One region of the Dyella caseinilytica genome, then DNA from elsewhere that is predicted to be linked to it. Evidence: predicted binding sites of a transcription regulator. Region 1 holds the regulator's gene; each other region holds the start of a gene.

Region 1 (10,713 bases):
TCGACGCCGATCTCAATGCGGGCCTGATCAATCAGGAACAGGCACGTACCCGCCGCCAGGAAGTGCGCGAGGAAGCGGATTTCTACGGCTCGATGGACGGTGCATCCAAGTTCGTGCGCGGTGACGCCACGGCCGGCATCCTGATCCTGTTCATCAACATCGTGGGCGGCTTCTTCGTTGGCATGCTGCAACACGGTCTGTCGGCATCCGAAGCAGCACGCACCTACACGCTGCTCACCATCGGTGACGGCTTGGTGGCGCAGATACCTGCGCTGATGCTGTCGATTGCGACAGCGGTGATCGTCACGCGCGTGTCCAAGTCGCAGGACATGGGCAAGCAGGTGATCGGACAGGTATTCGCACAGCCGCGCGCGCTGGCGGTCGCCGGTGTGGTGTTATTCGTGATGGGACTGATCCCCGGCATGCCGAATATCGCCTTCCTGATGTTGGCGGCGGTGTGCGGTGGTTCGGCGTACCTGATGATTCGCCGCGAACAGGAAACCAAAGAGCGGCTGGCCAAGGCGGCCGCGGAAGCCTTGCCGGCGCCGGCTGCCGCCGAGAAGCTGGAGCTGGGTTGGGAAGATGTCGCCAGCGTCGATCCGATCGGCCTGGAAGTGGGCTATCGCCTGATTCCGCTGGTCGACAAGAACCAGGGCGGCGAGTTGATGGCGCGGATCAAGTCGGTGCGCCGCAAGTTGTCGCAGGAACTGGGTTTCCTGGTCGCGTCGGTGCACATCCGCGACAACCTAGATCTGGGCCCCAACACCTATCGCATCTCGCTGATGGGCGTGCCGATGGGCGAGGCGGAGGTTTATACCGAGCGGCATCTGGCCATCAATCCCGGTCGTGTGCACGGTACGGTGCAGGGCGTCGCGACGCGCGATCCGGCGTTCGGGCTGGAAGCGGTATGGATCGAGAACAGCCAGCGCGATCACGCGCAGGGGTTGGGCTACACGGTGGTGGATCCGGCGACGGTGATCGCCACGCATCTATCGCACATCCTGCAGAACCATGCCCACGAACTGCTCGGCCACCAGGACGTGCAGCAACTGCTCGACCGCCTGGCGCAGAGCGCGCCCAAGCTGGTGGAAGACCTGGTGCCCAAGCGCCTGTCGCTGGGTGTGGTGGTGAAAGTGTTGCAAAACCTGCTCGCCGAGCGGGTGCCGATCCGCAATATGCGCAGCATCGTCGAGTCTTTGGCGGAGCACGCGGGCCAGAGTCAGGATCCCGGCGCGCTGACCGCCGCCGTGCGCGTGGCGCTGGGTCGCCAGATCGTGCAGGAGATCGCGGGTTTGGGCACGGAAATCCCGGTGCTGACGCTCGCTCCGGAGTTGGAACAGATCTTGCTCGGATCCCTTTCAAGCAGTGGTGCAGCGGGCGCGGCGGTCGAGCCGGGTCTCGCCGATCGCCTGCAGCAGAGCGTGGCGGAAGCCACACGGCGGCAGGAAGCGAACGGTGAGCCTGCCGTGATGTTGGTGCAGCCGCAACTGCGTCCGTGGCTCTCGCGCTTCACGCGCCACGTGGCTCAGAACCTGCATGTGTTGGCTTACAACGAAGTACCGGATAACCGCCGGGTGCGATTGGTGCAGGCGATTGGGCGTTGAGCGATTGATGTGAAAAACGGGCGAGATATGACTAAGCGGGCAATGACATCGACGTTACAAACTTTGCTCTTTCTGTTTGAGATGAAGCAGAAAGAATCCTCGCAGGCGAGTGCTTGCTTCGATGTCTTTCCCGCGAAAGATGGCATTGCATTTCGCGCCGTTTCCCACAGCAACAGCGGCTCCCTTGAGCACGGTAGTAGCGGTCGCGCCAGATCGCGCGTGTGCCGAAAAGGCGCGAAAGCGGAGACGTATTCATGAAGATCAAACGATTCCTGGCCGCCGATATGCGCCAGGCAATGCGCGATGTGCGTGCGGAGCAGGGCGCCGATGCGGTGATCCTCTCCACGCGCCGCCTTGAGGAAGGCATCGAAATCATCGCCGCAGTCGATTACGACGAAACCCTGATGCGTGAAGCCGTGCGTCACAACACTCCTTCGACGGAAGCCGCCAGGGCGCCGGTGAAAGAAGCCGTCAAGGAACCATCGAAGGAGCGCGCGAAAGTTGTCGCCAAAGAACCGCCGAAGGAGCCTGTGAAGGAGGTTCGCGCCGCGACGCCGCCTCCACCGCCTCCGCCGGCACCCAGCGAGATGGCCGCATTGCAGCCGATCGTCGAGCAGAGCGCGCTGGAAACCGCGCGCATCCGCAGCGAGCTCGGCGGCCTGCGCCAGCTGCTGGAACAGCAGCTCTCCAGCCTTGCCTGGAACGACATGGAGCGCCGCAGCCCGATGCGCGCCCGCGTGCTGCGCGACATGTCGCGTCTTGGCGTCGAGACCGACGTCGCGCGCCAGCTCATCGACGAGTTGCCGGAAGAACTCAACGCAGATCAGGCGCGCTACCTGCCACTGGGGCTGCTTAGCCGCAGCCTGAAGATCAGCGGCCGCCGGCTGTCCGATAATCACGGCGTCACCGCGCTGGTCGGGCCAACGGGTGTTGGCAAGACCACGACGATCGCCAAGCTCGCTGCGTGTGCGGTGATGAACCATGGCCCGTCCAAAGTGGCGCTGGTCAGCACCGACCATTACCGCATCGGTGCGGCGGCGCAGTTGGAACACTACGGCCGTCTGCTCGGCGTGCGTGTCTATCCCGCCTACGACGCAGCCGGTCTCACGCAAACCCTTCACCTGCTGCGTGATCACCATACGGTGCTGGTCGACACGGCCGGTGTGTCCGGTACCGATCCGCGTCTGCAACAGCAGATGGAAGTGTTGCGCGATGCTGGCGTGCAGGGCGGCGCCAAGATGCGCGCCTGCCTGGTGCTGGCGGCGAATGCGCAAGCTTCGGCGTTGGAGGAATCCGTGCGCGCCTACCTGCCCTTGCAGTTGAGCGCATGCATCGCGACCAAGCTCGATGAGGCGCCGAGCCTGGGCGGTTTGCTCTCGGTACTGATCCGCCATCGTCTGCCCCTGGATTGCACCACCGACGGCCAGCGCGTGCCGGAGGACATCAGCGCCGCCGATGCGCGCGTGCTGGTCTGTCGTGCAGCGCAGACACAGAAGCGGCTTGGGCCGAGTGTTGAGGACATGGACATGGCCGAACGTTTCGGCATGGCGGTGGCGGGGCTATGAAAACGTCATTCGTCGGCAGCTTTCATGGTTTCACGACTTTTATCCCTCTCCCTGCACGTCCCACGGGGACGACCTTCGGGTCGCAGGAGAGGAGCGAAAGCGCACAGGCAGTAGCACATGAGTGAGGCATTGCACGTGAATCAAGCAGCAGGCCTGCAAAATCTGTTTTCCTCCGTCCCGGTGCAACGGGACGAGCTGCCGGCGTTCCATCAGGCTGCCAACCTGCAGCCGTTGGTCCGGCGGGAACGCATCACGCGCACCATCGCGGTGGCGGGCGGCAAGGGCGGTGTCGGTAAGACCACCGTTGCGGTGAACCTCGCCATGGTGATGGCGATGGCCGGCCGCGATGTGATGCTGCTGGATGCCGACATGGGCGTGGCCAATATCGACGTGCAGCTGGGTCTGAATCCGTCGCGTCATCTTGCGCATCTGCTGGAAGGCAAATGCTCGCTGCATGACCTGATCATTCCAGCCCAGCACGGCCTGAAGGTGGTTCCGGGTGGTTCGGGCGTGCGCCGGCTGGCAAAGATGGGCAACAGCGAACATGCCGCGGTCATCCGCGCCTTCGACGACCTGATCCAGCCGCCGGAATTCCTGATCGTGGATACCGCTGCGGGTGTCGCCGACAACGTGGCGATGTTTGCTGCCGCCGCGGATGACGTACTGATCGTGGTGTGCGACGAGCTGGCCTCGCTGACCGATGCCTACGCATTGATCAAGATCCTGGCGCACGACTTCGGCGTTCGACGTTTCCACATCGTCGCCAACATGGTTCGCCAGGCGAGCGACGCGAAAAAGCTGTACGAGAAGCTGGCCCGGGTATGCGGCCGTTTCCTGGACGTGGCGCTCGATTACATGGGCATGATTCCGCATGACGAATGGCTGCGCCAAGCCATCCGCCGCCAGGGTGCGGTGGTCGATCTGTGGCCATCCAGCCGCGCCGCGGCCGGATTCAAGCAATTGGCAGGTGCGGTCGATACATGGGGTGAACCCGCGTACCCCGACCTCGGACGTATTGCCTTTTTCAGCGGTCAAAACGTACCGGCTGCGGGGTGGTGAGATGAATGTGGCCTCCGAATATCTGCAACTGCAACGCGAAGACGCAGACCAGCTGGTGCGCAGGCATGCGCCGCTCGTGCGGCGTATTGCCTATCACCTGATGGGGCGGTTGCCACCGAGCGTTGACGTAGGAGATTTGGTACAGGCAGGCATGATCGGCTTGCTGGAGGCAGCGCGAAACTTTACGACCGACCGCGCCGCCAGCTTCGAAACGTATGCGGGCATCCGCATCCGTGGCGCGATGCTGGACGAACTGCGCCGCACCGACTGGACCCCCCGATCGGTGCATCGCAAGGTCCGCGAGGTCGCCGAAGTGGTGCGGCAGATCGAAAACGAAACCGGCGCCGACGCGGAAAGCGCCGAGGTGATGAAGCGACTCGGCATCAGCGCCGAGGAGTATCACCAGGTGCTGGCCGACGCGACCAGCGCGCGCCTGCTCAGCCTGACCGCGCCGGACGACGGCGACGGCGGCGAGGGCAGTGCGCTGGACGTCGCCGACAACGACAACCTCGGTCCGCAGGACAGCATCGAGCAGGGTGGTCTGCGTGAAGCCCTTGCCGAAGCGATCAGCACGCTGCCCAAGCGCGAACAACTGGTGATGTCCCTGTATTACGAGCAGGAATTGAACCTGAAGGAAATCGGCCTGGTGCTAGGCGTGACTGAATCACGCGTCTGCCAGATCCACGGCCAGGCATTGGTGAGGCTGCGCGCACGCATGGGTGAGTGGCGCGGTTAGCGACAACGGAGAAGCGCGATGCTGCAAGTCCCTCTCCCCGGAGGGGAGAGGAAGCAGAGCACTCCCCCACTGTTTCTGCGTTTCGGAGAAAAGCGTTTGGACAAGAACATGAAAATCCTGGTGGTAGACGATTTCTCCACCATGCGGCGCATCGTCCGCAACCTGCTCGTCGAACTGGGCTTCAGCAATCCGCTGATCCAGGAAGCCGATGACGGCAATGCCGCGCTGACGATGCTGAAGGCCACGTCCTTCGACATGGTCGTCACCGACTGGAACATGCCCAACATGACCGGCATCGAACTGCTGCAGGCCATTCGCGCTGAGCCGAAGTTGAAGAGCTTGCCGGTGCTGATGGTGACCGCCGAAAACAATCGCGAACAAATCATCGCCGCTGCCCAGGCCGGCGTGAATGGTTACATCGTCAAGCCTTTCACAGCAGTCACGCTGAAGGAAAAGCTGGACAAGATCTTTGAGCGCCTGGCTGCCAGTGGAGCTTCTGCATGACCGCGACCATGACCGCCGTAAACGAGGGCCTGCCGCCCGAAGTCCGCGACCTGCTCACCAGCGCCGATGGCGTCGCCTTCGAGCAGGCGCTCGATGCGATGGTGCGCCAGCGCGAACAGCACCTGTTCCGTGCGCTCGGTGTGCTTGCCCGCGACCTGCATGGCGCGGTATGTCGCCTCGGCAGCGATCTGGCCAACGAAGGTGTGCCTGAGAGCATGACCGACGCGCGCAACTATCTGGCCGAAGTGTTGGACATGAGTTCCAAGGCCGCACACCGCAGCCTGGATTTCGTCGACCGCATGCGTCCGGAAGCCGAAGCGCTCTCCGCCAACGCCGCGGCAGTGCTGGACTTCAATCGCAGCGAAACCGATCCCTCCGCCGTGCTCGCGCGTCAGGCGCAGGTATTCGCCGGCGCGTGTGCCGAAGGTCTCAACGACATGGTGCTGGTGCAGTCCTGGCAGGACTTGGCCGGCCAGCGCGTGAAGAAAGTGGTGAGCTTTATCGAAAGCGTTGAATCGTCGCTGTTGGAACTGGTGCGCCTCACGGGTGCGCTCGCCGGTCGCGAAGCGCCGGTGGAAGTGGCGAAGGTATCGAGTCAGGACGAAGTGGATCGCCTGTTGAGTGAATTCGGGTTCTGAAGATGCGAATCGCCGGACGCTCGTTTCCCCTCGCCGTCATTCCCGCGAAAGCGGGAATCCATCTTGCTCTTCGGCAAGAAGCGAGAATGGATTCCCGCTTTCGCGGGAATGACGGTGAGGCAAGTACGAGTATTGCCGGGAAGTGTTGCGGCTTGGTCAAGGGCAAACATTGATGGATGCAAACCTCGACAGCGAGCTGCGTGACGATTTCCTGGTCGAGGCCGGGGAGTTGGTGCAACGGCTGGGCGAACAGCTGATCGAGCTGGAAGCCTCGCCGCACGATCGCGAATTGCTCAATGCCGTGTTCCGCGTCTTTCACACCGTGAAGGGCGGCGCGGGCTTCCTCGGCATCGAGCCGATGGTGCAGCTGTGCCATAACGCTGAAGAACTGCTCAACGATGCCCGCAACGGCAAGCTGGTGCTGAACTCGGTGCACATGGATGCGCTGCTGGAAGCGCTGGATCTGCTCAACGCGATGATGGTGGCCTTGTCGCAAGGCGAGCCGATGGCGTCGCCGCCGCAGGCATTGTTGGAACGTCTCAAGCCAGCAGTCGAAGCGGCTCCTGCCACCGCACCGGCCAAGCCGGCGCGCTCGGCTGATCCGATCGAGGCTGAATTCGAAGCGCTGCTCGACACGCTGTACGGGCAGGGTGGCGTACCCGGGGCACCCAAGCACGAATCGAAAGACATCAGCGAGGACGAATTCGAAAACCTGCTCGATGCCCTCCACGGCAAAGGCAGTGCGCCCGGTGCTATCCAGCCTTCGCAGCCTGAAAAGAATGACATCAGCGACGACGAGTTTGAAGCCTTGCTGGATAACCTGCATGGCAAGGGCTCGGCGCCCGGTCAGGTTGTAGCAACGCCGTCTGCGCCGGCTCCCGCGCCGGCACCTGTTGAAGCCAGGCAGGCGCCTGCCGCCGCCAAGTCTGCGCAAGCCGAAAGCACGGTACGCGTCGACACCGCGCGGTTGGATACGCTGGTCAGCCGTGCCGGCGAACTGGTGCTGTTGCGTAACCGCCTGCTAAGCCTCGCCTCGCGTAGCGAGAATGAAACGCTGGCGACCATGGCGGGCGATCTCGATCGCGTCTCCGATGATTTGCAGACCGCGGTACTCAGCATGCGCATGCAGCCGGTGGGCCGTTTGTTCCAGCGCTTCCCGCGCATCGTGCGCGATCTGGCGCGTCAGCTCGGCAAAGACATCGAGCTGATCACCCAAGGCGAAGACACTGATCTGGACCGCAGCCTGGTCGAGGCGCTGGCCGACCCGTTGATCCATCTGCTGCGCAACGCTGTCGATCATGGCCTGGAAGATCCGGCCGGCCGCGAACTTGCCGGCAAGCCGCGCAAGGGCAAGGTCACGCTGTCTGCAAGTCAGCGCGGCGAACGCATTGTGATTTCGGTGGCCGACGACGGCCGCGGCATGGATCCGGAAGTACTGCGTCGCAAAGCGGTCGAAAAAGGCGTGATCGATGCGAATCAGGCCGCGCGTCTTTCCGAAGTGGAATGCTATGAACTGATTTTCCGTCCCGGCTTCAGCACCGCCGCGCAGATCTCGGACATTTCCGGCCGCGGCGTCGGCATGGATGTGGTGAAAACACGCGTCGCCGAACTCGGTGGCACGCTGCAGGTGCATTCGCGCCTGGGACACGGCAGCACGCTCGAACTCACCGTGCCATTGACGCTGGCTATCCTGCGTGTGCTGATGGTGCGCACGGGTGACCGACTGTTCGCCTTGCCGCTCGGCAACGTCAGCGAAGTGTTCGAACTCAACCCGCAACACGATCACATGCTGGATGGCCGCCGCGTTGCGGCGCATCGCGGGCGTGCGTTGGTGCTGGGCGATCTGAGTGACTGGGCGGGCGTCAGCGGCGCCGGCAGCCACCATGTGGTGGTGCTGCATGTGGGACACATTCACCTGGGTTGTCTGGTGCACGAAGTGATCGGCCGCGAAGACGTCATGGTCAAGCCGCTCGGTCCGCTGTTCGATGGCGTGCCAGGTGTGGCCGGTGCGACCGTCACCGGCGACGGGCGGTTGGCCTTGGTGTTGGATCTGGCGGCGCTGTCGCAGGAAGGCGGGCGTCTGCTGCCCGCATTGAAGGTGTCGGCGTGATGACAACACCTAACGACATCCACAACTCGTCGTCCCGGCGCAGGCCGGGATCCAGCGTCTTGGTTGCAACAAAGGCGCTAGGCCCCGGCCTGCGCCGGGGTGACGAGTTCAAAGTTATTCGCGAGATACAGAAATGGACGTCATAAGCATCGCCGGCACCATCCTTGCCTTCGTGGTGCTGATCGTTGGCGCCATCCTCAAGGGTACCGACGTCTCCGCGCTATGGAATCCTGCTGCGTTCGTGATCGTGTTCATCGGCACAATTTCGGCGTTGCTGCTGCACACGCAGGGCAAAGTGCTGAAACGCGCGGCAGGCATGCTGAAGATGGTCTACAAGCCGCCGGAGCTGCATCCTTCCGACTTGATCAGCCGCGTGATCGGCTGGAGCGAAATCTCGCGTCGTCAGGGTTTGCTCGGACTCGAACCGCATATCGATGCGGAAGACGATCCACTGGTGAAAAAGGGATTGCAGTTGCTGGTCGACGGCAGTGAGCCGGAAGCGATCCGCACAGTACTGGAACTTGAAGTGGAAACGCGCGAGCAGGCTGACCTGCACGCGGCCAAGGTCTATGAGCAGGGCGGCATTTATTCACCGACCATGGGCATCATCGGTGCGGTGCTGGGTTTGATGGCGGTGATGCGCGATCTCACCGATCCGGCCAAGCTCGGTCACGGCATCGCTGCCGCGTTCGTTGCGACGATCTACGGCATCAGCCTGGCCAACCTGCTATTGCTGCCGATTGGCGCGCGTTTGAAGTCGCTGATCAACAAGCAGACGCAGGTGCGTGAAATCTTGATCGAAGGGCTGATCTCGATTGCGCAAGGCGACAACCCGCGCCAGATCGAAAGCAAGCTGCAGGGCTATCTGGTATGAGACGCCGGCGGCACAAGCATGATGATCACGTCAACCACGAAGCGTGGGTGATCCCGTATGCGGATCTGCTCACGTTGCTGCTGGCGTTGTTCGTTGTGCTGTACGCGATGTCCAGCGTCAACACCACCAAATACCGCGCGCTGGCGCAGGCTATCTCGGCAGCCTTCAACGGTTCGCGCGCGGTGATCCAGCCGGTAACACCGAATGCGCCGCAGTCGAGCGTTCCGGTGCCATCCAACAAGCCGTCGCCGATTCCGCGCACCCCGCTCGCGCAGATCCTGCTGCCAGTGCTCACTCAGCACATCAGCGTGCCGACCACGGCGCCGGGCACGCCCGCTGATCAGAACAAAGCCAAGCTTAGCGACGAACAGCAGAATCTGGAGCGCATCCGCAACGAAGTCGAGCGTGCGTTGCAACCGCTGATCGACAAGAATCTGGTGGTCGTCCGCCGCACGCCGAATTGGCTGGAAATCGAGATCCGTACGGACATCCTGTTTCCCAGCGGCGTCGCCACCTTGTCGCCGTCTGCCAATCAGGTGTTGACCAATCTCGGCAAAATCCTCGCGCCTTTCACCAATCCACTGCGCGTGGAAGGCTATACCGACGACGTGCCGATCGATACCGCGGTGTATCCGTCCAATTGGGAGTTGTCCGCGGCGCGTGCCGCCAGCGTGGCGCGCTTGTTCACCGAACATGGTGTCGATCCGGAGCGGCTTGGCATTGTGGGCTGGGGTCAGTATCGCCCGGCCGCCGATAACGAAAACGAAGATGGGCGCAACAAGAATCGCCGTGTGTTGGTGGTGGTGTTGAGCGACAAGGCTGCGCCGCAACGCTTCTATACCAACAGCGATCAGATCAACCAGACGGCGGATACCGATGCTGGCGAGGCTGATAACCAGGCTTCTGCACCCGCGCCGAATACAGCGGCGCAGCCTTCCGAATTCGTCACACTGCCGCAACCGGTCCAGCTTCAGACGCCGGTGGTGTTGCCGGCATCACAGGTGATTACGCCGATCGCCACCATCGTCACCACGCCGGCAATCGCGCCGCCATCGCAGCCGTCGACACCGGATAGCAAGGGATAACGCCAGCGCATGAGTTCCGTTCCCAACATCGAGAAGATCGCCAAGGAGCCTTGGCTGTCCTTTCAATTGAATGGCCAGCACTACGCGGTGCTGCTCAGCCAGGTGAGCGAGGTCATCCGCGATGCCGTGCCGACCCCCGTGCCTGGCGCGGCCGAGGACTTGCTGGGTGTGTGTCATCTGCGCGGCAATATCGTGCCGGTGATGGACGGCCGCAAGCGCCTTGGATTCGGCGCTGCCGATGCGGGCGATTCGGCATCCGTACGTATTGTGGTGTTTGCACACGAAGCACATCGCGTCGGCTTGCGAGTGGATGCGGTAGGTGATCTGTTGCAGCCGAAGGTGGAGGCCATCGAGCCGCCACCGGCACGTTCCGGTCGCGTCGATGATCCCGTGCAAGCCGTCATGGGCTGGGAGGGCGGTTTCGTTGCCTTGCTCGATGTTGTGCGTTTGTGCCGATTGCAGCAGGGGCTGAAAGATGTGGCTTGAAATATCGGTGGCAGCGCTGGTGCTACTTCAGACCGTCACGATTTGCTTGCTG
Region 2 (10,713 bases), 2.3 Mb from region 1:
CCTTATCGTGTTGGCGACCGCGAGCGCCTGCATCAGTCCGGGCTTTATTGCGAAACGGTCATCCGCAGCGATCACCACTTGCTTGTCCCCAATGCGCTGGAGGACGACGACTGGAAGAACAACCCGGATATCAAGCTCAACATGATTTCCTATCTGGGCTTTCCGATTCGCTGGCCAGATAGAACCCCTTTCGGCACGATCTGTGTGCTGGACAACAAGACAAACGCCTATTCCGATCTGCATGAAAACCTGCTGATGCAGTTCCGCGATGTCATCGAGCAACATCTGCAATTGATTCACATGAACGTGCAGCTCGGTATTGCCAAAGCGGAAATGGAGGTTCTGAATCACCAACTTCAGATATTAGCCTCCACGGACAGCTTGACCGGCACGCTCAATCGCCGCCGCTTCGATGAAATCTTCGAAACGGAATGGCGACGTGCCGCTCGCGAAAAGACCGCGCTGAGCCTGCTGCTGATCGACGTCGATCACTTCAAGCACATCAACGACGACTTCGGCCACCTGCGCGGTGACGATGCTCTGAAAATGGTAGCCCTGGTGCTGCGAACGATGGCCGCCAGGGCTGGTGATGTGGTGGCGCGTTATGGCGGCGAGGAATTCGCCGTGCTGTTGCCAAATACGTCATCGGAACACGCGCAGCAACTCGCCGAATCCATACGCCGCGCCATTGCCAGAACCGTGCTGTTCAAAGTGGAAGGCGGCGATATCACCAGCACCGTCTGTATTGGCATTGCCAGCCAGGTACCCAGCCATGCCGGCGACCCGCACAGCATGCTGCAGGCCGCAGATACAGCGCTGTACCGGGCCAAGCTGAGTGGACGCAACCGGGTTGAGATCTGAAACCGCCTGTTACGGACCGCGTTAAAAAGATGCCGCAGCGCGTGACTTTGTGACCATGGGCGCCTCCGGCCGCCGATCGCTAACCGACACATTCAGCACAGCGAAGAAGGTCCCGATGCACACCAGAGCAAAGCCGGAAGGCATCCTGGACAACACCAACGCCGCCTTGGCCGCCCCATACCAGGAATGCGGGTTATTCAGGTAAGCGGACGCGTCCGGGAAGAAATCCCGCAACCAGAACATCACGGTGGGCTGATCTGTCCAATAGCCGTCGTGCAGCCAGCGCAGTATCTGGAACCCCAGCCACAGCACAGCACCCATATTCAGCGTCACCGCCGCCAGCCACAGACAAAGCGCCATCACGCTTCGGGTTATCTGATCAATACGTGCGAACGTCATACCATTTCCCGGATTCACATCCCCGGGAAATGGCATGCATATTCTGTGCCCATCAGCCGGTGTACCAGCGCAGAACCTGTGCAATCAGTTCTCATCACCGTTACACCGCCTGATTGCCTCCCTGCGTGCGCTGTCATATTCAGACTGGGTCATCGCGCCCGAGTTGAGCGCCGTTTGCAGGTCAGTCAGCTGTTTGCCGCAGGTACCGCTGTTCTGGGCGATGGCTCTTGATCCGCCGCAAGCGGCAAGAGACAGACAAAGACTTACTAGTGTCGTAGCCAGCAATAACTTGGTCATGTCGTAACTCCGGTTGGCGAGTGAATGGCATGCCGTGCGCATGACATAGCAAGGATCCTGCAACTCGATGGTAGGGATCGCAGACGAATCAGCGCTGACTGAAGCCCTGTCAGCGCGATTTACTGAGCCTCAGCGACATGTCCGGTACAGATAACGTACAGCGACATTTCAGTTTCGCGATGGCTTTGTATACGAACGGGCACGTCCGCTTTTGCGCCACCCTAAAGTTTCGCCGTCCGCTGCCGATCTTCCTGCTGAGAGGTAGGGATGCCCTGCGCAGTTCTACGCAGGCGTCACAACACTCAGTTGTGCGAGGCGGCAAACGACCGCCACCAAAGATCATGCTGGCGGGAGGGGCTGGCATCCATGCGACCGATTCAGTCGGGCGAGTTGCAAGTGGGCCAGGCTCTGCCTTTTGACGCTTATGACGAGCGTGGCAAACTGCTGCTCCGTGCCGGCCATGTGCTGACCAGCGAGGCATCGGTGGAACGCCTGGTGCGCGTCGCCTATTTCGATGACACGACCTCTTCGGCAAAACGGTCGGGCATGTTTGACGACAGCGCGTTGGCCAATCGCCCGCTGAACCAGATTCTTTCGGCGCGAAGCCGATTGCATATTCTGCTTACAGATGCCGAATCCACGGACTTTCCCAGCGAAATAAAGCGCATAACGGAGCTGCTTCGCCGCGCGTGCCAGACCAATGCCGATCTCTCGCTCGCCTCCATCCTCCTGAATCGGGAAGGGCATTACGCCACGCGGCATATGGTGAACGTGGCAATCACTTGCGAGCTGGTCGGCGCTGCGCTGGAACTGCCGCTTAAGGAACACATGTCGATCATGGCTGCAGCCTTGACCATGAACGTAGGAATGCTGGATTTGCAGCAGTCATTGCTGACCGTGGATGGCCCGCTAAACGACGATCAACATCATGAAGTGCGCCAACATTGCGCGCACAGCGTAGCCTTGCTGCGTGAGTATGGCGTTACCGATGAACTATGGTTGCAGGTGGTGCTGGATCACCATGAACGCTCGGACGGCAGCGGTTACCCTGAAGGCAAGCGCGGCGACGCCATCGGCCTGCCCGCACGCCTGCTCGCCTCGGCAGATGTGTATTGCGCTCGCGTCACGGGTCGCAACTACCGGCCACCGCTCCAGGCTCACATCGCCCTACGCCGGCTTTATCTGAACGAAGGCGCGCGGCTCGACGACAAAGTTGCCACCAGCTTTATCAAGACGCTGGGTATTTATCCGCCTGGCACCGGCGTACGGCTGCGCAATGGCAGCATCGCCGTCGTGACGCACCGTGGTAACGACAGCCTGACGCCGCAAGTGTCTTCCATCACCACCCATGACGGCCTGCGTGTCACCACACCCATACGCCGGCGCGGCGATGTGGGTGCGCACGCCATCAGCGAGGCGGTCAATCTGGACGAGCTGGATCTGAGCGTCAGCATGGAAGCCCTATGGGGCGCCGATGCGGTGACTTGATACTCAAGTCATGCGCCAGCCGGCCGATACAACCAAGGCAAGCCATCAACCGGCGCGGCCATTCATGCCGAGCCGTCCATGGGGAATCCAGCCATGACCGAATCCGTCATCGAAGAACTGATGTTGCATAACCGCACCTGCCCTCAGTGCAGCGTGGGCGAACCATGCTTGGTCGCCGAACACATTCATGACTGCTGGCCGCAGCGACTGGCTTCGGTTGCCGCAGCCAGCCTGGTCGAGATAACCACCGATCTGATTGACCACAAAGCCGCTGCAGCCTAGTGAAGCTCCCCAAATAAGGGCTGACTGCAAAAGCTTTGACGTCTCAAACCGTCATGTTGGCGGCGCAGATGTCTATTGCGCGGAAGCCCAACCGAGTCCAAAACTCTTTTGCAGCGATACAAAATCATTGAGCAGCTCCGCCCTGCCCTGGACCAGATTCTGCTGGGCGCTGAATTGCACCCGTTGCGTATCCAGCAGATCGATCAACGATGAGGCACCCGCCTCGTAGCGCTGGCGCATCAAGGTAGCGGAACGGTCCGCCGATGCTTCAATCAGCTGCAGACGCGCCACGCTCTCACGCTGATGGCCATAACGCGAGAGCGCGTTATTGGCGTCCTGCAAGGCGGCAAGCACGGTTTGCGTGTAATGGGCGGCCGCTTCATCACGGCTCGCCTCTGCCTGGCGAATGCTGCCGCGCGTACGGCCGAAGTCCATCAAATCCCACTGCAAATAAGGCACACCCAGCCAGGTAAGCGCGCTCTTGCGCGTCAAATGTCCCGGATCGGAGGCATTGGAACCGATAAAGCCAAGCATCGTCACCTTGGGAAACAGATCCGCCTCGTGTTGACCGATTTGCGCATTGCTTGCAGCAAGGCGGCGCTCGGCGGCACGGATATCCGGACGACGCTTCAACACCGTCGCCGGATCATCAACCGGCACCGATGCCGGCAGCAAAGGCAGTGAAGCCTGTGAGGAAAGTTCGCTATCCAATGCGCCGGGCGCCTGACCGGTCAGCACGGCAAGCTGGTCGAGTGATTCGGTGATCTGCTCGTCCAACGGGATCAGGGTGGCCTTGGTGTTTTCCACTTGCGTGGTCTGCCGTTCGACATCTGAGTCGGTGACCACACCACGCTCACGCTGCTGCCGGATCAGATCCAGCGTTTTCTGCTCGAGCTGCGCGGACTGATTGGCCAGTACGAGGCGCTGCTGCTGGCTGCGCAAATCGATATAGGCCTGGGCCACTTCCGCGGCCAGCGACACCTGCGTGTCAGCCAGATCGGCGTTGACCGCCTCGGCTTGTGCCGAAGCGGCTTCGATGGCGCGGCGCGTTCCGCCGAACAGATCGATTTCCCAGGACGCGTCGAATCCAGCGCTATACAGCTGCAGCGGTCCCTGTCCGTGCGAGGTGCTGGCAGTCTGTCCACTGTTCTGCGTATTGCCGGAATTTTGCTCCAGTGATTGCAAACCGGAGAGATCCGGCTCGCGCATACGCATCGCTGCAGCGTCCGCCGATACCTTCGGCATATCCGCCGCGCGTTGCTGCTGCAACTGGGCGCGTGATTCGCGCAGGCGTGCCTGAGCCGCGTGCAGATCCGAATTGTTCTGCAACGCCGCGTCGATCAATGCGTTCAATTGCGGATCACCCAGCGATTCCCACCAGCGACTTGGCGCATGCCCGGCCGAGGTCACACCAGCGGACGGCGCGCGCACGAACGCTCCCGCCTGCGCCGCGCCGTGGGCGACATCCGGGGCACCACGATAATCAGGCCCCACCGTGCATCCGGAAAGCCCCGCCACTGCGGTCAGCAGCGCTGCACAAGAGATGCGTGCGTAGCGCAAGGAAGAAATGGACATAACAAACACCTTTAATGGCCTTCGCTAACCGGCGCGTGATAGCGCGGCGTCTTGAGCAACAACGCAAGCGGAATGCAGCACAGCAAAGCGATTCCCAGCAGATAAAAGACTTCCGAAAAGGTCATCACCATGGCCTGCTGCTCGATCTGGCCGGCAAGCTGACCCAGCGCACGCATCTGTGAATACGCCATGTCGCCGGTGCGCGCGAACCAGCTCCCCGCATTGGCGGCAATACGTTCCTGCCCCAGCACCGAATTGGCGGTCAGCGATTCGCGTATGGCTGCGACATGGAATGTATTGCGCCGATCGATGACCGTGCCGATGATCGCCAGACCAATCGAACCACCAAGATTGCGCGCCATGTTGTAGATACCGGCTGCATCACCCGACTCTTCGCGTGAAACGGCCGCCATCGACGCCTGGTTCAGCGGCATCATCGCCAACATCTGCCCGGCACCGCGAACCAGCTGCGACCAGAAGAAATCGTGGCCCACGCTTTGCGCCGTCAGATGAATGTCCAGCATGCAGCTGAACACGAAACACAGCAGACCGGTGATGACCAGAATGCGGAAATCCACCCGGCCGAGCAGGCGCGGCAGGATCGGCATCATCATGAAGGCAGGCACACCCGATACCAGCATCACCCAGCCGGATTGCTCCGCGTTGTAACCCGCGATCAAGCCGAGAAACTGCGGAATCAGATAGATCACGCCATACAGCGCCGCGCCGACCACCAATACGATGAAAATGACGCTCGCATAGCGCGGGTTGCTGAGCAGACTCAGTCGCATCACCGGCCGCTTGGCGGTGAACTGCGAGATCGCGATCAACACCATGCCGATCGCTGACAACACGCTGAGCCAGACAATCATGTCCGATTCGAACCAGCGCTCGCGCTGACCGTTTTCCAGTACAACCGTCAACGAACTCAGTCCCGCCGACAGCCCGATGATGCCCAGCCAGTCGGCTTGTCTGAGCGCCTCCAGATGCAGCGGCGCCGATGGCAAACCGGCCAGCAGCAACGTGATCAAGCCAATGCAAACCGGAAGATTGATAAAGAAGCACCAGCTCCAGCTGATGTTTTCCGTCAACCAGCCGCCGAGCACCGGACCGAGCAACGGGCCAAGCAACACAATCAGTCCGAACGCCGTCATGCCGATGGGCAACTGCGACATCGGCAAGCGCGTACGGATGATGGTCTGCGCGGTCGGAATCATTGCGCCGCCGGTAAGACCCTGTCCGATGCGCCCGATGATCATCATCGTCAGCGTGTGCGACATGCCGCACATCATCGAAAACAGGATGAACAGCACCGCGCAGCCGAGCAGGAAGTTGCGCAGCCCGAAGACGCGCGACAGCCAGGCCGCAAGCGGGATGATCACGATTTCCGACATCAGGTAGCCGGTCGAGATCCACGTACCCTCGGTGCCAGTGGCACCGATTTCGCCCTGGATTTGCGGCAAGGCCGAATTGGTGATCGAGATATCCAGCGTCGCCATCAGCGCGCCGAGCGAACCTGCCGCCACGGCAATCCAGTCACCGACACTGGCGCGCTCCGGATGTTGGGCCGGATTGGCGACGGTCTCAGCCATGCTGGCCTACCACCGAAGCCTGTTGTTGCACACTGCTGCCTTCCGAACGGGTATCCACGTCCACCGTGACCGACAGGCCCGGCACCAGCCGCTTGCGCGTCTGCTCATCGGTGTCGATCCGAATGCGCACCGGCACGCGCTGCACAATCTTGGTGAAGTTGCCGGTCGCGTTTTCCGGCGGCAACAGCGCGAACTCCGAACCGGTACCCGGTGCAAAGCTGTCGACCACCCCATGCAGATCCGCACCGGGCAGAGCATCCACATGCACCTTGGCCGACTGGCCCGCGCGCATGCGGCCGATCTGGGTTTCCTTGAAGTTGGCGGTGAGATAAATGCTCTGCACCGGCACCACCGTCATCAGGCGTGTACCCGGCTGGGCATATTGCCCCACGCGAACCGTACGATCGCCGACGCGGCCATCCAGTGAGCTGCGTACCAAGGTGTCTTGCAGATCCAGCTGTGATTGCTTGGCAGAAGCCTGCGCAGCTTCCAGCTGTGCTTGCGCCTGCGCGATCTGCGCATTGAGATCGGCAATGCGGGCTTCTGCCTGATCCAGCGCAGCCTTGTCGGCGGTCAGCGTGGCCTGCGCCTGATCCCGGTTGCTGATCAACACCGACAATTGATCGCCGCTCTCCGCGCCGGTTTTCGCCAGCGGGCTATAGCGGCGTACTTCGTCTTCCGCGTGCTTTGCACTGACTTGCGCGACCTGCAGCTGCGCCCTGGCCTGCTCGATGGCCGCCTGCTGTTGCTGGATGCCCGCCTGGGCACGCTCGATGTCCGCCCTGCGCGCATCGACCGTCGCCTTGGACTGATCCAGCGCCGCCTGATACTGGCGGCTGTCCAGCCGTACCAACGGGTCACCCGCCTTCACCGGCACGTTATCGCCCACGTAAACATCCGTGACATAGCCGCTGACCTTGGGCGCCACGGTGACGCTGTCGGCTTGCAGGTACGCATCGTCGGTGCTCTGAATGAAGCGGCCGACGATCCACCAATAGGCCAGTGCGACCACGGCCACTACCGCCAGCGCAAGGCCGACCGGCAACAGAAAACGCGGCACATTACGCCGCGCCGGTGCGGCGGCAGAAGTATTCGGCGCATCACCCGATGCGCTTGTATTGGAAGCAGGCATGCCCATCGACCCCGAAATTATTCCATCTGGTAAATTTATTCCGATCGGTATATTTTTGTCAAATGCTATCTTGGTGGCAGAGATGGAGAACCCTATGACTCAAGCCAAGCGCCTTCGCCGCCCATCCGCCGGCGGATATGCCCGGGGCGACGAAACCCGCCAGCGCATCATCGATGCGGCCATTCAGCTGTTTGGGGAACACGGCTTCGAACGCGCTTCGACGCGCGATATCGCCTCTGCCGCCGGCGTGAATGCGCCAGCGCTGCAGTACTACTTCGAAAGCAAGGAAGGCCTGTACAAAGCCTGCGCCGAGTACATCACCGATGACCTGAAGGCTCGCTACGCACCGGTCATGAAGCAAATCCGCGACGCGCTGAAGAACAACGCTGACGTCAACATACTGATCGATGCCTACTTGCGTATCCAGGCCTTGACCCTCGATAGCGTGCTGGTACAACCGCATCTTTCCAAAGGGCGCCTGGTCGGGCGGGAACTGGCGGGCGAATCCCCCAACGTTGCCTCGGAAATGCTGCAGAAGAAAATGAAGCGGCCGATCAACAAGCTGATGCTTTCGCTGCTCGCAAACATCATGCACACCCGTCCCGGTGACACCATCACTCGCATCCGACTGCTTACCCTGAAGGGTCTGGTGCTGGCTTTCTACTATCCACCCGGCGCCTGCCTGGATCTGCTTGAATGGAAGGAAATCGACGCCGCCAAGGCCGTCATGATCAAAGCTGCCGTGCATGAGCAGACGCGCACGCTGCTGATGAGCTGGCACGATGCAGGGAAGCACAAAGCATCGTAGGGATGCCATCAGTCATACCAACAAGCGGCTTGCAACGTGATTATCATCCTCTCACCCCAGCACAGCGTTGAGAGGATCTATGTTCCTATCGAAGAACGTCGCAGCCCTGTGCCTGGCATGCATGCCAGCAGCGCTACTGGCACAAACCTGCGGCCACTCCAGCGACCCCGTCCAGGTCGTGCAGGCTCAGGTGGATGCCTACAATGCCCATGACATTGCAGCCTTTGCAGCCTGTTATGCCGACGATGTCACCATCACCGATCTGAGCGGCAAAGATTCGCCTGTCCACGGCATCGCCGCCCTGAAAACCACTTTTGCGTTTCTAGCCAAGGTGCCCAAAGATTTTCATGTCGAGATTGTGCAGCGCTCGGCCAGCGGCCCGATTGTGGTCGATCACGAGCGCGTCATCGGACTGCCCGCCAGCAAAGGACAACCGGAAGCCTTTGCGGTGTACGAAGTGCGCCAAGGGAAAATTCAGCACTTGTGGTTTCCACCGGCGAAGTAATTACTCGTGCTGCTTATGCATGACCATCGTTGTCATGCATAAGCGTAAAGTCATTGTGGTTCATTCGTGACTTTCAGTGCTTGATTGCATTTTCTCCACGCGTTAGACAGGCCATATATCGATGGCTGGTTGGAGAAAACGATGGACAAGCGGTTCGTGCCCTGCATGCTGGCACTGGCAACATTGAGCTTTACGGCAAGCCTCAGGGCAGAAACCCAACCCGTACCACTACGTTGGAATGCGGATCGCTTCGGCAATCATCGCTACACCGTGCAGGTGGACAAACCCGCAGCAGCGGTACGCGCCACCCTACCCTGGCGCAGGCGCGACGCGCACCCGGACCAGGTCGCCATCATCGTCGTCGGTCCGGATGGACAGATCGTCAGCAACATGGCGCGCGTGCATATCGATCAGGCAACGGGCGAACTGGTCTTCGAGGCAAAGCAGGCAGGCGTTTACGCCATCTATTATCAGCCCTACGTAACAAGCGGCCGCGCCAATTACCCAATGGTGACTTATCTGGCGCCGCGCGATACCGCTGACGCCGCATGGCTGCGATCCAGTGGCGCAAACGATCCTGCGCACGAAGCAAAACTGCCTCAAGCCAAGTTACTGGGTTATCAGGCGGTGGATGATTTTGATGCCTACACCGATATGGAACGCACCGCTACGCCGCAGGAAATCAAGGCCGTGCTTGCAGTGCATCCTGACGCGCCCTGGCTGCTGTTTCCGGAAACGCGCGAGCATCCGGTTCGGATGTTCGACCAGATCCCCGAACGCTGGGCACAACGCGGTGCAGGCGGCACGTTCGCCGATAACGCGCTGCGTGACGAATACCTAAGCTTCCAGGTTGGCGCCTGGGCAGTTCGTCAAGCCGTGCACAACGTGCAAGTGAGCTTTACCGATCTGCAAGGTCCGGATGGCTCAGTGATCGCCGCTTCGGCACTTACCTGCTTCAACCTCGGCGGCACCGACTACACCGGCCAGCCCTTCGTCACGCATTTGGACATTCCACAGGGCCGCGTTCAACCGCTATGGATGGGATTGGACATCCCTGCCACGGCCAAACCCGGCATGTATCGCGGCAACGTGACACTCCGCGCAGATGGGGTGCCCGCACAAACGATACCGCTGGCCATTACCGTGGGCAGCGCAGAAGCCGTGGCGCATGGTGACGATGATCCCTTCAAACTCACCCGCCTGCGCTGGCTCAACTCCACGCTCGCGCAGGACAACAACCTCGTCAAGCCCTTCACGGCAGTGACGGTGCAGGGTGAAAAGCTGGGCATTCTCGGGCGCGATATCACGCTTTCGCATGGCGGCTTGCCAGCGCAAATCGACAGCCATTTCGACGAACGCATGACGGGTTTTGCGAAGACGCCGCTATCGCTGCTTGCCGCTCCCATGCAGTTGCTGGTGGAGGATGCTGGCGGCGCGCATGCACTGACCTCATCCACTGAACCAAACGTGCAGATCGACGGACCGGCCAAAGTCCATTGGCAAACCGCCGGCACAGCGGGCCCGTTGCAGAGCACTGTCGAAGCCAGCCTGGAAGCGGACGGTACGCTGACCTACTCCATCGCACTGACCGCCACCCAACCGGTTTCGCTGAGTGACATCCGGCTGCAGATTCCGTTGCGGGATAACGCCGCGCAGTATGAGCTTGGCCTTGGCCGGACCGGCGATCACGCTCCGGCCGATTTCAGCTGGCGCTGGAACGTGCAGAACAATCAGGACGGCGCATGGATCGGCGCCGTGAACGGCGGCCTGGAAT
Region 3 (10,713 bases), 1.1 Mb from region 1:
GAAGGCTTGATCATGACCATCGCTTTTGAATTGGATGGGCAAAAGCTCACTGCACTCAATGGTGGCCCATCTTTCAGCTTCACACCGGCGGTATCACTGGTGGTGAATTGCCACTCACAAGATGAGGTCAACCATTATTGGAACCAGCTCTCCAGCGGTGGCGATCCTGCCGCGCAGCGATGCGGCTGGCTGAAGGATCGCTTTGGCCTTTCGTGGCAGATCGTGCCGACACAGCTGATCGATTACCTCAGCCAACCCGATCCGGCGAAAGCGCAAAAGGCGATGCAAGCCATGCTGAAGATGAAGAAGATCGATTTGGCTGTGCTGCAGGAAGCCGCAGAGGCTTGAGCATGTGTGCGATGGTCAGGCAACTGCATCGCGACCAATGATTTTCCCTAGAGGAGCCTCACGATGACCATCACGATCACTGCCTTTGAACGGTCGCCCGATGGCGGCATGGGACTGGCGCGCGATACACGCGTTCGCTGGGCGCTTGAAGAAGCGGGCCAACCCTACGAGGTTCGCCCTGTTTCGTTCAGTGCGATGAAGGAGCCCGCGCATCTGGGCCTTCAACCTTTCGGCCAGATTCCGACCTATGAGGAAGGCGATCTCACCCTGTTCGAATCCGGTGCGATCATCTTCCATATCGCCGAGCGCCACGGGGGGCTGCTGCCGGACGATGCCAATGCGCGGGCGCGTGCGATCACATGGATGTTTGCCGCGCTCAACTCGGTAGAGCCCCCGATCCTTGAACTCGTAACCGTCAGGTTTGTGGAGGGCGACAAGCCCTGGAGTAAGGAGCGCCTGCCTCTGATCGTGGATCGCATCCGCCATCGGCTGGGCCAACTTTCTGTTCGGCTGGGCGATGCCGCCTGGCTCGATGGTGCATTCAGCGCGGGCGATCTGATGATGGTGTCGGTGCTGCTCAGGGCGAAACCATCGGGCATCCTGGGCGAGTTTCCGACGCTGGCTGCCTATGTCGCCCGCGGCGAAGCGCGCCCCGCATACCAGCGGGCTTTCGCCGCCCAATTGGCCTTTAACACCGGCAAGCCACCAGCCAGCTGATTGAGCTTCGTCCTGGGCTCGATGTCATCGTCCGCGTTTAGGAGCAACCGCAATGACGCGGCGCACCATACAGGCGTATAATAGGCCACGTCCGGGTTCCCCCTCCGGAATGATCTACCGAGTTGCGTACCCCTATGGCCGATGCCTCCCGCTCCCCCGCGACCGATCACGGTCGCCAGTCCGGCGTACTGCTGTCGATTCTCAGCACCGTCGCATTCACCTTCATTGCCTACCTGACCATCGGGCTATCGCTGGCAGTATTACCTGGTTTCGTGCATACCAATCTCGGGATGAGTGCGATGCTGGCGGGCTTGGCGATCAGCGTGCAGTACGTCGCAACTCTGCTCAGCCGTCCTCACGTCGGACGCATGGCTGACGCCAAGGGACCCAAACGCACCGTGATGACCGGCCTGACGCTTTGTGCCGCCAGCGGTGCATTGCTGTTGCTGGGTGCGCTGGCTTCAAGCTGGCCGTGGCTCAGCCTCGGCCTGATCTTTCTCGCCAGGTTGGCACTCGGCTGCGCGGAAAGCTGCGTCGGCACCGGCGCCATCACCTGGGGCATGGGCCAGGTGGGTCACCATCACACCGCTCGCGTGATCTCCTGGAACGGTGTGGCCACCTATGGCGCGATCGCCGCCGGCGCACCGCTGGGTGTGATGATCGATCACCACTACGGCTTTGCCGCCATCGGCGCAGTCAGCCTGCTGCTGCCGTTGGTTGCGCTGCCGCTGGCGCGGCTCAAGCGGGCCACCACGGTCGAGGCAGAAGAACGCTCGCCGTTCCGTACCGTGGCAGCACGCGTGGTTCCCTATGGCATCGGGCTGGCGCTGGGTTCGATCGGCTTTGGCTGCATTGCTACGTTCATCACGCTCTTCTATGCGTCGCACGGCTGGGACAATGCGGCGTTCGCACTCACAGTATTCGGCGTGGTGTTCGTCGGGGTGCGCTTTATATTCGGCCGCACCATCAACTGGCTGGGTGGCTATCGTGTCGCAATGGCCTCGCTGGCCATCGAAGCGATCGGGTTGATCACCTTGTGCCTGGCCACCAACACGCACATGGCCACCATGGGTGCAGCGATCGCCGGCCTGGGCTTCTCGCTGGTGTTTCCTGCACTGGGCGTTGAAGCGGTGCATCGCGTGCCAGCGCATAGCCGCGGTTCGGCACTCGGCGTGTATTCGGTATTCATGGATGTCGCGATGGCGCTCACCGGCCCCTTTGGCGGCTGGATCGCCAGCGGCATGGGCTACAACGCTATCTATGGACTGGCCGCTGTCGCCGCCGTCGCTGCTGTGATTCTGGCGCTGGTGTTGCAGGCGCAGGCAGCACGCGAAGCTTCCATGACGAAGGCGGTGCCCGCCGACTCGTGAAAGCGGGATAGTCAGCGGCGCCGCAGAGCCATCTCGGCACCCTCTCGCACGGCTTCGCCAACCAAGTGCCACAAAAACGTCAACCAATTGAAATATAAGATTTTTTCTTCAACTTTCCACTCAAGTTGACGCGACAGCCGCCGACCAAGAGGCATCCCCTTCCCCAAGGTGCGTCATGTCTCGTTCGTTTTCCGGCCTATTTCGGGTCACCTTGCGCCGAATCTTGCTGCTTCGTCTCGCCGGCATTCTTCTTCTCCTGATCGCCACCGGCGCTTTGTGCAGCATGGAACTGATGCGCGCGGATCAGCGCATCCAGTCGGTGGTTGGCGACACGCTCACGCCGATCTCCGATGTCGGCCGCATCCAGAGCGATTTCAACAACGACTTCCAGGCACTGGCGCACGCGGTGCTGATGCGCCTGCCCTCCGCTGCCGACGACGCCGCCACGGCGATCAAGAGCAACCGGGTCGATATCGATCGCTATTGGAAGCCGCTGCTGCAGAGCGGCCTCGGTGTACAGCAGAAGCAGTTGCTGTCCGTCGCCGCCGAACATCGCAAGGATGCCGAACAGGCGATGGACGATACGCTGACCCTGCTGCAAGCAGGTCAGTTCGATATCGCCCAGCTCAAGCTCGCGACCGATGTGCAGCCGGACCTGGTCCCTCTACAGAGCGACTTCACCAACCTATTCGAAGGCGCGCTGACCGACGGCAAAGCGCAAGCTCTCACCCAGCACGCCACCAACCAACGCGGCCTGTTTGTCATGCTTGCGGTATTTGCAGGCGCCTTGTTACTGGCGAGCCTGAGCGACGGCATGCTGATCCGCGCGCTCGGTGCGCGCCTGCGCTTGGCTTCCGGCGTCGCGCAGCGCATTGCACGCGGTGAACTGGGTCAACCTGTGACCGTGGGCCGCGATGACGAGATCGGTGACCTGCTGCGCGCACTGGTAACGATGGATATCCAGCTCGCCGATGTCGTGCGCCAGGTTCGCAGTGGCGCGGCGCAGGTCCAGGACGGTGCATTAACGCTGGAACAAAACACCCATGCCTTGAGCCAGCGCACCCAGTCGCAGGCAGCAAGCCTGGAACAAAGTTCTGCATCCATGGAAGAAATGGCAGCCAGCGTCGCCGAGGCCGCCGTGATGGCGGACCAGGCAAGCCGGGTCGCCAGCGATTCACGCAAGCTCGCGGAACAAGGCCAGCAAGTGGTCGCACAAACCGTGACCGCCATCGACGCCATCGACCGCTCCAGCCAACGCATTGCCGATTTCGTGGGCTTGATCAACGAGGTCGCGTTTCAGACCAATCTGCTTGCACTCAACGCTGCCGTGGAAGCTGCACGCGCTGGCGAGCATGGACGTGGCTTTGCGGTGGTCGCGGCCGAAGTGCGCCAACTCGCGCAACGCTGCTCGGCGGCTGCACGCGAAGTCAAGCAGTCCATCGAGGAAAGCGCCGAAGCCCTGCTCGATGGCCGCACCTGCGCGCAACACTCGGGCAAAGCCCTGGTCAGCATCGTCGCGAGCGCAGCAGAAGTCTCTGAAAAAGTTGCGGGCATGGCACTGTCCGGTCGCGAACAAAAAGTCGGTATCGATCAGGTCAACCTGGCCGTGGCCGGCATGGATGCCATGACCCAGGAAAACGCCGCGCTGGTCGAACGCACCGCCATGATGAGTCATGCGATGCGGCGCAGCGCTGAAGCACTGCTTCAGCAAATGGAATTTTTCCGCATCGGCACCGAAATGGATCACGAGGCAAACGCAGCCAACCACCAAGAAAGCGATTCGATCCGACGGATAGGACAACATCAAGCGCAGCCGGAACCGTCTGCCGAACTGGACGAGGCCGCGTAGCGCCCGCCATGGTCTTCGTGCGCGACAGTGCCCGACTTGCTTCACTGCTCGATCGGGCTCAGAAAAGCCTGCATGCGGTATTTCAGCCGCTGGTCAGGCTGGACACGATGGAGATCGTCGCGCACGAAGGTCTCGCCCGTCCCGACAAACATTTGGGTGGGATTACCACGCCGGAGTTGCTGAATCTGGCACGCCTGGAAGGACGGCTCGGCGAATTCGAACTGGCCGCCGCATGCACAGTATGTGGCGCATTCGTGGCTCAAAAAGCGCCGGGCCGGCTGTTGGTCAATCTCAGCGCGCAGGCCTTTATGCAGAAGTCGATCAAGCCCGACGATCTGATTGCAGCGCTCGGCACCGGAGGCATGGATCTGAGCCGCATCACGATCGAACTGACCGAGCGCGATATCGTGGATGAACCCGCGCGATTGGCGCATGCGCTTGGCTATCTACGTGCGCACGGCGTGCGTTTCGCACTGGATGATTTCGGCAACGGCCACTCCAACTTCGAGATGTGGAATGAGATCCATCCGGAAGTGGTAAAAATCGACCGCTATCTGATTCATGGCTTGGCCAAAAGCGCGGAACGGCTGGCTATCGTACGTGCGCTGTGCCAGGTCGCGGAAACGCTGGGAGCGGATCTGGTCGGCGAAGGCGTGGAAGAAGCGGACGACCTGCGCATGCTGCGCGAACTCGGCATCTCTTATGCGCAAGGCTTTCTGCTGGGGCGTCCAGCAACGCGCGTCAGCGACCATGTCGACGAGACCGTGATTGCCGTCTTGAACCATCCCGTCATCGCCGTACCACCCCGCCTGCAAGGGCCGGTGACGCAACGCCCCATGCACGTTGGCCATCTGGTGATCGAAGCACCTGCACTTACCGCGCAAGACAGCAACCACAACGTGATCACCCTGTTCGCTCGCATGCCCGAGCTGCACGCACTGGCGGTAGTGCAGGATGATCATCCGATCGGCATCATCAACCGACGCATCTTCAGCGAACGCATGGCGCAGCCTTATACGCGCGAGCTGTACGGCAGAAAAAGCTGCACCACTTTCATGCACGAAGCACCGCTGCTTTGCGACGTACGCCAATCGCTGGAAAGCATGGCCGATATCCTGCGCGGGCAAGACCAACGCTATCTCAGCGATGGCTTTGTCATCACCCGAGACGGACTTTATCTGGGCCTTGGCACCGGCGAATCGCTGGTGCGGCGCGTGACTGAACTTCGCATCGAAGCCGCACGCTACGCCAATCCGCTGACGTTCCTGCCGGGCAACATCCCGGTCACCGAACACGTGGCGCGATTGCTGCGCGCGGAAGTTCCTTTCACCGTGGCCTACGTGGATCTCAACCACTTCAAACCTTTCAATGACCAGTACGGTTATTTCCGCGGCGACGAAATCATCCGCCTGCTGGCTGGCATCCTTACCGCGCAAGTCAATCCACGCAGCGATTTCGTCGGCCACATCGGCGGCGACGATTTTCTGCTGATCTTTCAGAGTGAAGACTGGGAAGCCCGCTGTCGGCAGATGGTGACGCTATTCAACCAACGTGCCCAAGGCTTGTTTGCCGACGAGGACATCGCTCGCCAGGGCATCGTCGGTGAAGACCGCCACGGCAACACGCAGTTCTTTCCGCTCACGACCGTAGCGATCGGTGCGGTACGCGTCACACCGCCGTTTCCTGGCCGTCCCGAAACGCTGGCGACACTGGCTGCTCGCGCCAAGCGCCACGCGAAGCGTGCGCAGGTCGGTTTCTATCTACTTACCGGTGAAGCACCTTGGCCGGCGCAAGTCGAGGCGTCATCGTGATGACACCCGTTGCTCAACGCGCGTGCAGCCAATGCACATAGATGCCGTCCCTCCGGTCATCTTCCCGGAATCCTTCACGGCCTTCGACGACCGTACCCCATACCGTGCGCGCGACACCGGCCTGAATGCGATCCACACGCACCTGCTCGCCCTGCGGAATCAGAAAACGCGTTTCTAGCACCATCACCTGATCGCTTTCCCACACCAACGTCGCGTGCCGGCCGGTGCTCGCGCCCCAACCCACATGGAGCTGCACATTGATCGCCGTAAACGCGCCGCGGTTATCCAGCTTCCAACCGTCGGTCTTGCTCAGCAGGCGCTGAAGATGGGGATCGTCCCAATCCACCTCGTGCTTAGTCGGCTGCGAATTGGGTTTGAAATGGCTCATGCAGGCATATTTCCAGGTCAGATCGACGCCACCGCGCCATCACTCGCACACAACACCATCGTGCAGTCCCTGCCAACCGCAGGAGCGTTTCCTGCGGGTCTACCGAGCCGACGTGCCGTGTTCCGTCCGGGGGACCGGGACATGGCAGTATCGAAATAATGGTCTTTAATAGCTGGCGTGCTTTAGCGTCTTATCGGCGCTGCACCGGTTTTCTTTAGGGCGAATTGCGTGCGGCTGTCTTCGCATGAGATTTAGGGCTCATGGGGGCTGTTTGCAGCCAACTGCGTCCAAGAGCGCCTCCGTGGAATAAATCCACAGAAGTTAAGGTCTTGTGTAAAACCCGGGGTTTAGCCGCACACTTTGTGGCCTAAATGCCAAGCGGATGTCGGCGAATCTCGCCGCAACGCACAAAAGACCCGCTCTTTTCCGGCCAATCCCGCGCCAAACCGCGGCAGAACAGCGCTGCGTCCGAATGCCGCAATGCACGCTGAACTCCCGAATCGTCCGCGCTAACGTCAACCCTACGTTTCAGAAGCAACGTTCACAGCTCGGGGGAGTTGATGGCGAAGCACGGAACACATCGCATCGAGCAACTGATCTTGGTGCATTGGCCTGCAGGCACGCTGCTGTGTGTGAGCGCTTGGCTGGGCATTCGCTATGGCTCCGGCGCGCAGACCGCCGTCCATATGACGATTCTCTGGCTGGCTCTGCTCGCCTGCTGGTTCCTCGCAGCGCTGTGTTGCGTAGGACATCGGCAGCGTATGCGCCGCCTGATGGTCCATGACCAGCTGGCCGACTTATGCAACATGCACTGGCGCGCATTCGAAAACCAGGTTGCCCAGGCCTTCCGCTACCGGGGCTATGCCTTGGAGCAGGCAACTACCGTCGAACACTTCGGCCACGATGACCACAATGGTCTGGATCTGGTTGTACGCAAGCATGGTCTGACCACGCTGGTGCAATGCAGGCATTGGCGTAATCGCAACGTCGACGTGAAGGACGTTCGCGAAATGTACAACCTGATGAAATATCACCAGGCCGCTGGCGTGAAAATCGTCGCCTGCGGCGATTACACCGAGGATGCGTGGAAATTCGTCGCCGGCAAGCCGTTCGAATTGATCTACGGCGAAACGCTGTTGGCCATGCTCGCCGACGCACAGTTGCCGATTGACCCAAGTGTTGTCCCATTTCGGGCTCCGGCATCACCGCCGCCGATGCATCATCGTCCTCGCACCGCCGCACATCCCTAACATCAAAACGCCGCGTCAAACGCGGCGTTTTTACACCCGGGACCAAACGCCACCGTTACGTTGCGTCGTGAAAGATGATACCTGCGGTATGCCGATGCCCCGCGCGAACTTCGCTCACACCGTGGCGCATCGTCACCCGGTAGATACCCTTCGCCCCACGCACCGGCCGGTGATGCACGGCAAAGATCACCGCGTCGCCCTGCTGCAACGGCACCACTACCGGCCGTGTTTGCATACGTGGGCGCTGCTCAGTCAACACAAACTCGCCGCCAGAAAAATCCACTCCCGGTCGCGAAAGCAGAATGGCCATCTGCAGCGGAAAAACGTGCTCGCCGTAGAGATCCTGATGCAGGCAGTTGTAATCGCCCGCCGCATATTGCAGTAGCAAGGGTGTTGGCCGCTGTTGCCCGGCGGCATGACAGCGATCCAAATAGTCGGCATGGTCGGCTGGGTAGCGCGTCTCGATGCCCATCGCTTCGCTCCAGCGATTGGCAATCGGTGCGAGATGCGGATAAAAACGCGTGCGCAGCTCCTGAATCAGGCCGGGCAGCGGATAGCTGAAGTACTTGTATTCACCACGGCCGAATCCATGACGAGCCATCACCACTCGACTCCTGAAGTGACTGTCGTCGGTATAGAGCGCCACCAGCGACTGACATTCATCGGCACTTAGCAAGCCGGGAATCATCGCTGCACCGGATGCATCCAGTTCGCGGCCAAGGCGCGACCAATCGACAGCCCCAAGCCTGTCCTGGCGAATCGACATGTCATCCAACCGTTTCATGGATTTGCTCTGCTTTCTTCTTCGTTACAGAAAGACGGACCGTAACGAATGCACTGCACGTGCACACCCCGTTTCTTGCGAATACAAAGCGCCTTGTCAGCCCTGCGCATCGGGCCAGCGATAGCCAAGTACCGTCTCCAACGGATACGCAAGCTCGCGTACTTCTTCCAGTTGGTTGCCACCAAACAGATAAATGGATTGGGCATCGTGCGAGAGATAAAAGCCGACATGCCCCTTCCAGCCTGCCGGATCATCACGCGTGAGTACCACCACGCAACCGTAAGCAGGCTGCTCCAACGCCACACCCCAATCCAGCCAGGATCGCGCCAACGCCGATTCGGTACCACCAATACCGACGCTGCCAAAGCACCAATTAACGAACGACGAACACCACGAAATCTTGTCGTCATAACCGACCAGATTGGTATGGCCGTTATATTCGACAATGCGCGGATTGCTCTGGCCTGGGCCGAAGCGTCTGACCCCACGCTCGGCCAATGCTATCGGCATCCAGATTGACTCGCTGTCGTGATGACAATGACTCACGATCCAGTTTGCCCTTCCTGCTTCGGCGTGACCATCAGCGCAAGCATGGTCAGCACGGCCGCCGCAGAGAGGTAGTAACCCACATAGGCAAGCCCATACGTCTTGGCCAACCAGGTCGCCAGGTACGGCGCCAATGAAGCGCCAAAGATGCCCGCCATATTGAAGGCCAGCGAAGCGCCGGTGTAACGCACCGCCGTAGGAAACATCTGCGCCAGGATCGTACCCAGCGGACCATAGGTGATGCCGACCACACACATCCCCACCACCATGAACAGCATGCCACTGTGGGCAAACAGCGATGCGTAGGCCAGCCCGAAGACAAAGATCAGCACCGTCGCCAGGATCATCGTAAAGCGATTGCCGCGGCGATCTGCCAGCCATGCGGAGAGCGGGATGAACGCAGCAAAGAACAGCACGCCCACCATCTGCACGATCAGGAACGTTTCGCGTGAATAGGCCAGCTTGGACGTAGCCCAACTCAATGCGAACACCGTCATCAGGTAGAAGATCACAAAGGTGGCCAGCGCCGCGAAAGTGCCAGCAACCAGTGCCCGTGTGTGCTGGGTCAGCACGGTAAGCATCGGCACGCGTACGCGCTCCTGCTGTGCCATGGCGCGGGCAAAGGCCGGGGTTTCGGTAAGCCGCAGACGCATCCACAGACCGATGATCACCAGCACCGAACTGGCAAGGAACGGCACACGCCATCCCCACGCAAAGAAAGCGGTGTCACCCATCTTTTCGGTCAACCACAGGAAAAGGCCGGTCGCAATAAAGAAACCGATCGGCGCGCCAAGCTGCGGAAACATGCCATACCAGGCGTGCTTGCCCTTGGGTGCGTTCTCCGTCGCCAGCAACACGGCGCCACCCCATTCACCGCCAAGGCCAAGCCCTTGCCCAAGACGGCAGAGCGAAAGCAGCAGCGGCGCGATCACGCCGATATGGGCATACGTGGGCAGCAAGCCGATCATTACCGTGGAAATGCCCATGGTCAGCAAGGCTGCCACCAGGGTAGCCTTGCGCCCAACGCGATCACCGAAATGCCCGAACAGCGCCGATCCGATCGGTCGCGCGATGAAAGCTAACGCGAAGGTTGCGAATGATTGCAGCGTTGCCGAAGCTGGATCTGCCGCCGGAAAGAACAGCTTTGGAAAAACCAGCACCGCCGCAGTGGCATAGATATAGAAATCGAAAAACTCGATGGTGGTGCCGATCAGGCTGGCGAACAGAACCCGGCCCGGTGAATTGACCGGCGTAGTGACAGCGTCCCGCATTTTTGAGATACCCACTGCTGGAGATCGCCCGATTCTGCCAGAGGCCGAGGCTACGCGGGGCAGATTTTGCCATCCGAAACCGCGTGCCTGCGCGATCAGTCGATGCGATCATTCATAGCATGGGGCGTTTCTGCGGAACCGAGCGAAGGTTCTAGTCACCATTCATGGCCACTTCCCGATCGCGCCTCGGCCGATGCGGGGGACGCGCCCTGGCATACCGACCAAGCGCACTTTCCACCCAATCCTGAAATGCCGGTGACCCCAGTGCACGTTGTTGCTGGATATAGGTGCGAATCTCCTTCAGGCACTCGCTGCTGATATCGTGGGCAAAAAGCTGGCGATACGCACGCAATTGCTCTTCTTGCTCGCTACCTAGCAC

What was found. Region 1 encodes FliA, which starts transcription of late flagellar genes. Its sites were predicted from a motif close to TAAAGTTTNNCNNNCNNNGGCCGATAA; they were not measured.
Region 2: ISN74_RS08515 (HD-GYP domain-containing protein) is a predicted target of FliA. The motif match lies at 1,780-1,806, and genes of this name have one in related genera.
Region 3: ISN74_RS13600 (methyl-accepting chemotaxis protein) is a predicted target of FliA. The motif match lies at 2,556-2,582, and genes of this name have one in related genera.

The regions. Positions count from the first base shown of each region.
Region 1 is NZ_CP064030.1:4,207,963-4,218,675, reverse strand. It holds gene flhA (flagellar biosynthesis protein FlhA) at 1-1,604, shown strand, start outside; gene flhF (flagellar biosynthesis GTPase FlhF) at 1,859-3,169, shown strand; gene ISN74_RS18540 (MinD/ParA family ATP-binding protein) at 3,287-4,228, shown strand; gene ISN74_RS18535 (RNA polymerase sigma factor FliA) at 4,230-4,964, shown strand; gene cheY (chemotaxis response regulator CheY) at 5,061-5,468, shown strand; gene ISN74_RS18525 (protein phosphatase CheZ) at 5,465-6,106, shown strand; gene ISN74_RS18520 (chemotaxis protein CheA) at 6,279-8,216, shown strand; gene ISN74_RS18515 (flagellar motor protein) at 8,350-9,090, shown strand; gene motD (flagellar motor protein MotD) at 9,087-10,175, shown strand; gene ISN74_RS18505 (chemotaxis protein CheW) at 10,185-10,661, shown strand; gene ISN74_RS18500 (DUF2802 domain-containing protein) at 10,651-10,713, shown strand, end outside.
Region 2 is NZ_CP064030.1:1,922,508-1,933,220, reverse strand. It holds gene ISN74_RS08530 (sensor domain-containing diguanylate cyclase) at 1-861, shown strand, start outside; gene ISN74_RS08525 (hypothetical protein) at 883-1,260, opposite strand; gene ISN74_RS08520 (hypothetical protein) at 1,345-1,557, opposite strand; gene ISN74_RS08515 (HD-GYP domain-containing protein) at 1,924-3,045, shown strand; gene ISN74_RS08510 (hypothetical protein) at 3,139-3,327, shown strand; gene ISN74_RS08505 (efflux transporter outer membrane subunit) at 3,400-4,902, opposite strand; gene ISN74_RS08500 (MDR family MFS transporter) at 4,914-6,494, opposite strand; gene ISN74_RS08495 (HlyD family secretion protein) at 6,487-7,626, opposite strand; gene ISN74_RS08490 (CerR family C-terminal domain-containing protein) at 7,721-8,434, shown strand; gene ISN74_RS08485 (nuclear transport factor 2 family protein) at 8,514-8,939, shown strand; gene ISN74_RS08480 (glycoside hydrolase domain-containing protein) at 9,081-10,713, shown strand, end outside.
Region 3 is NZ_CP064030.1:3,126,371-3,137,083, forward strand. It holds gene ISN74_RS13585 (VOC family protein) at 1-348, shown strand, start outside; gene ISN74_RS13590 (glutathione S-transferase family protein) at 412-1,065, shown strand; gene ISN74_RS13595 (MFS transporter) at 1,200-2,435, shown strand; gene ISN74_RS13600 (methyl-accepting chemotaxis protein) at 2,611-4,284, shown strand; gene ISN74_RS13605 (GGDEF domain-containing protein) at 4,293-6,095, shown strand; gene ISN74_RS13610 (hypothetical protein) at 6,109-6,483, opposite strand; gene ISN74_RS13615 (restriction endonuclease) at 7,044-7,733, shown strand; gene ISN74_RS13620 (2OG-Fe(II) oxygenase) at 7,789-8,517, opposite strand; gene ISN74_RS13625 (TIGR02594 family protein) at 8,614-9,027, opposite strand; gene ISN74_RS13630 (MFS transporter) at 9,060-10,334, opposite strand; gene ISN74_RS13635 (transposase) at 10,486-10,713, opposite strand, start outside.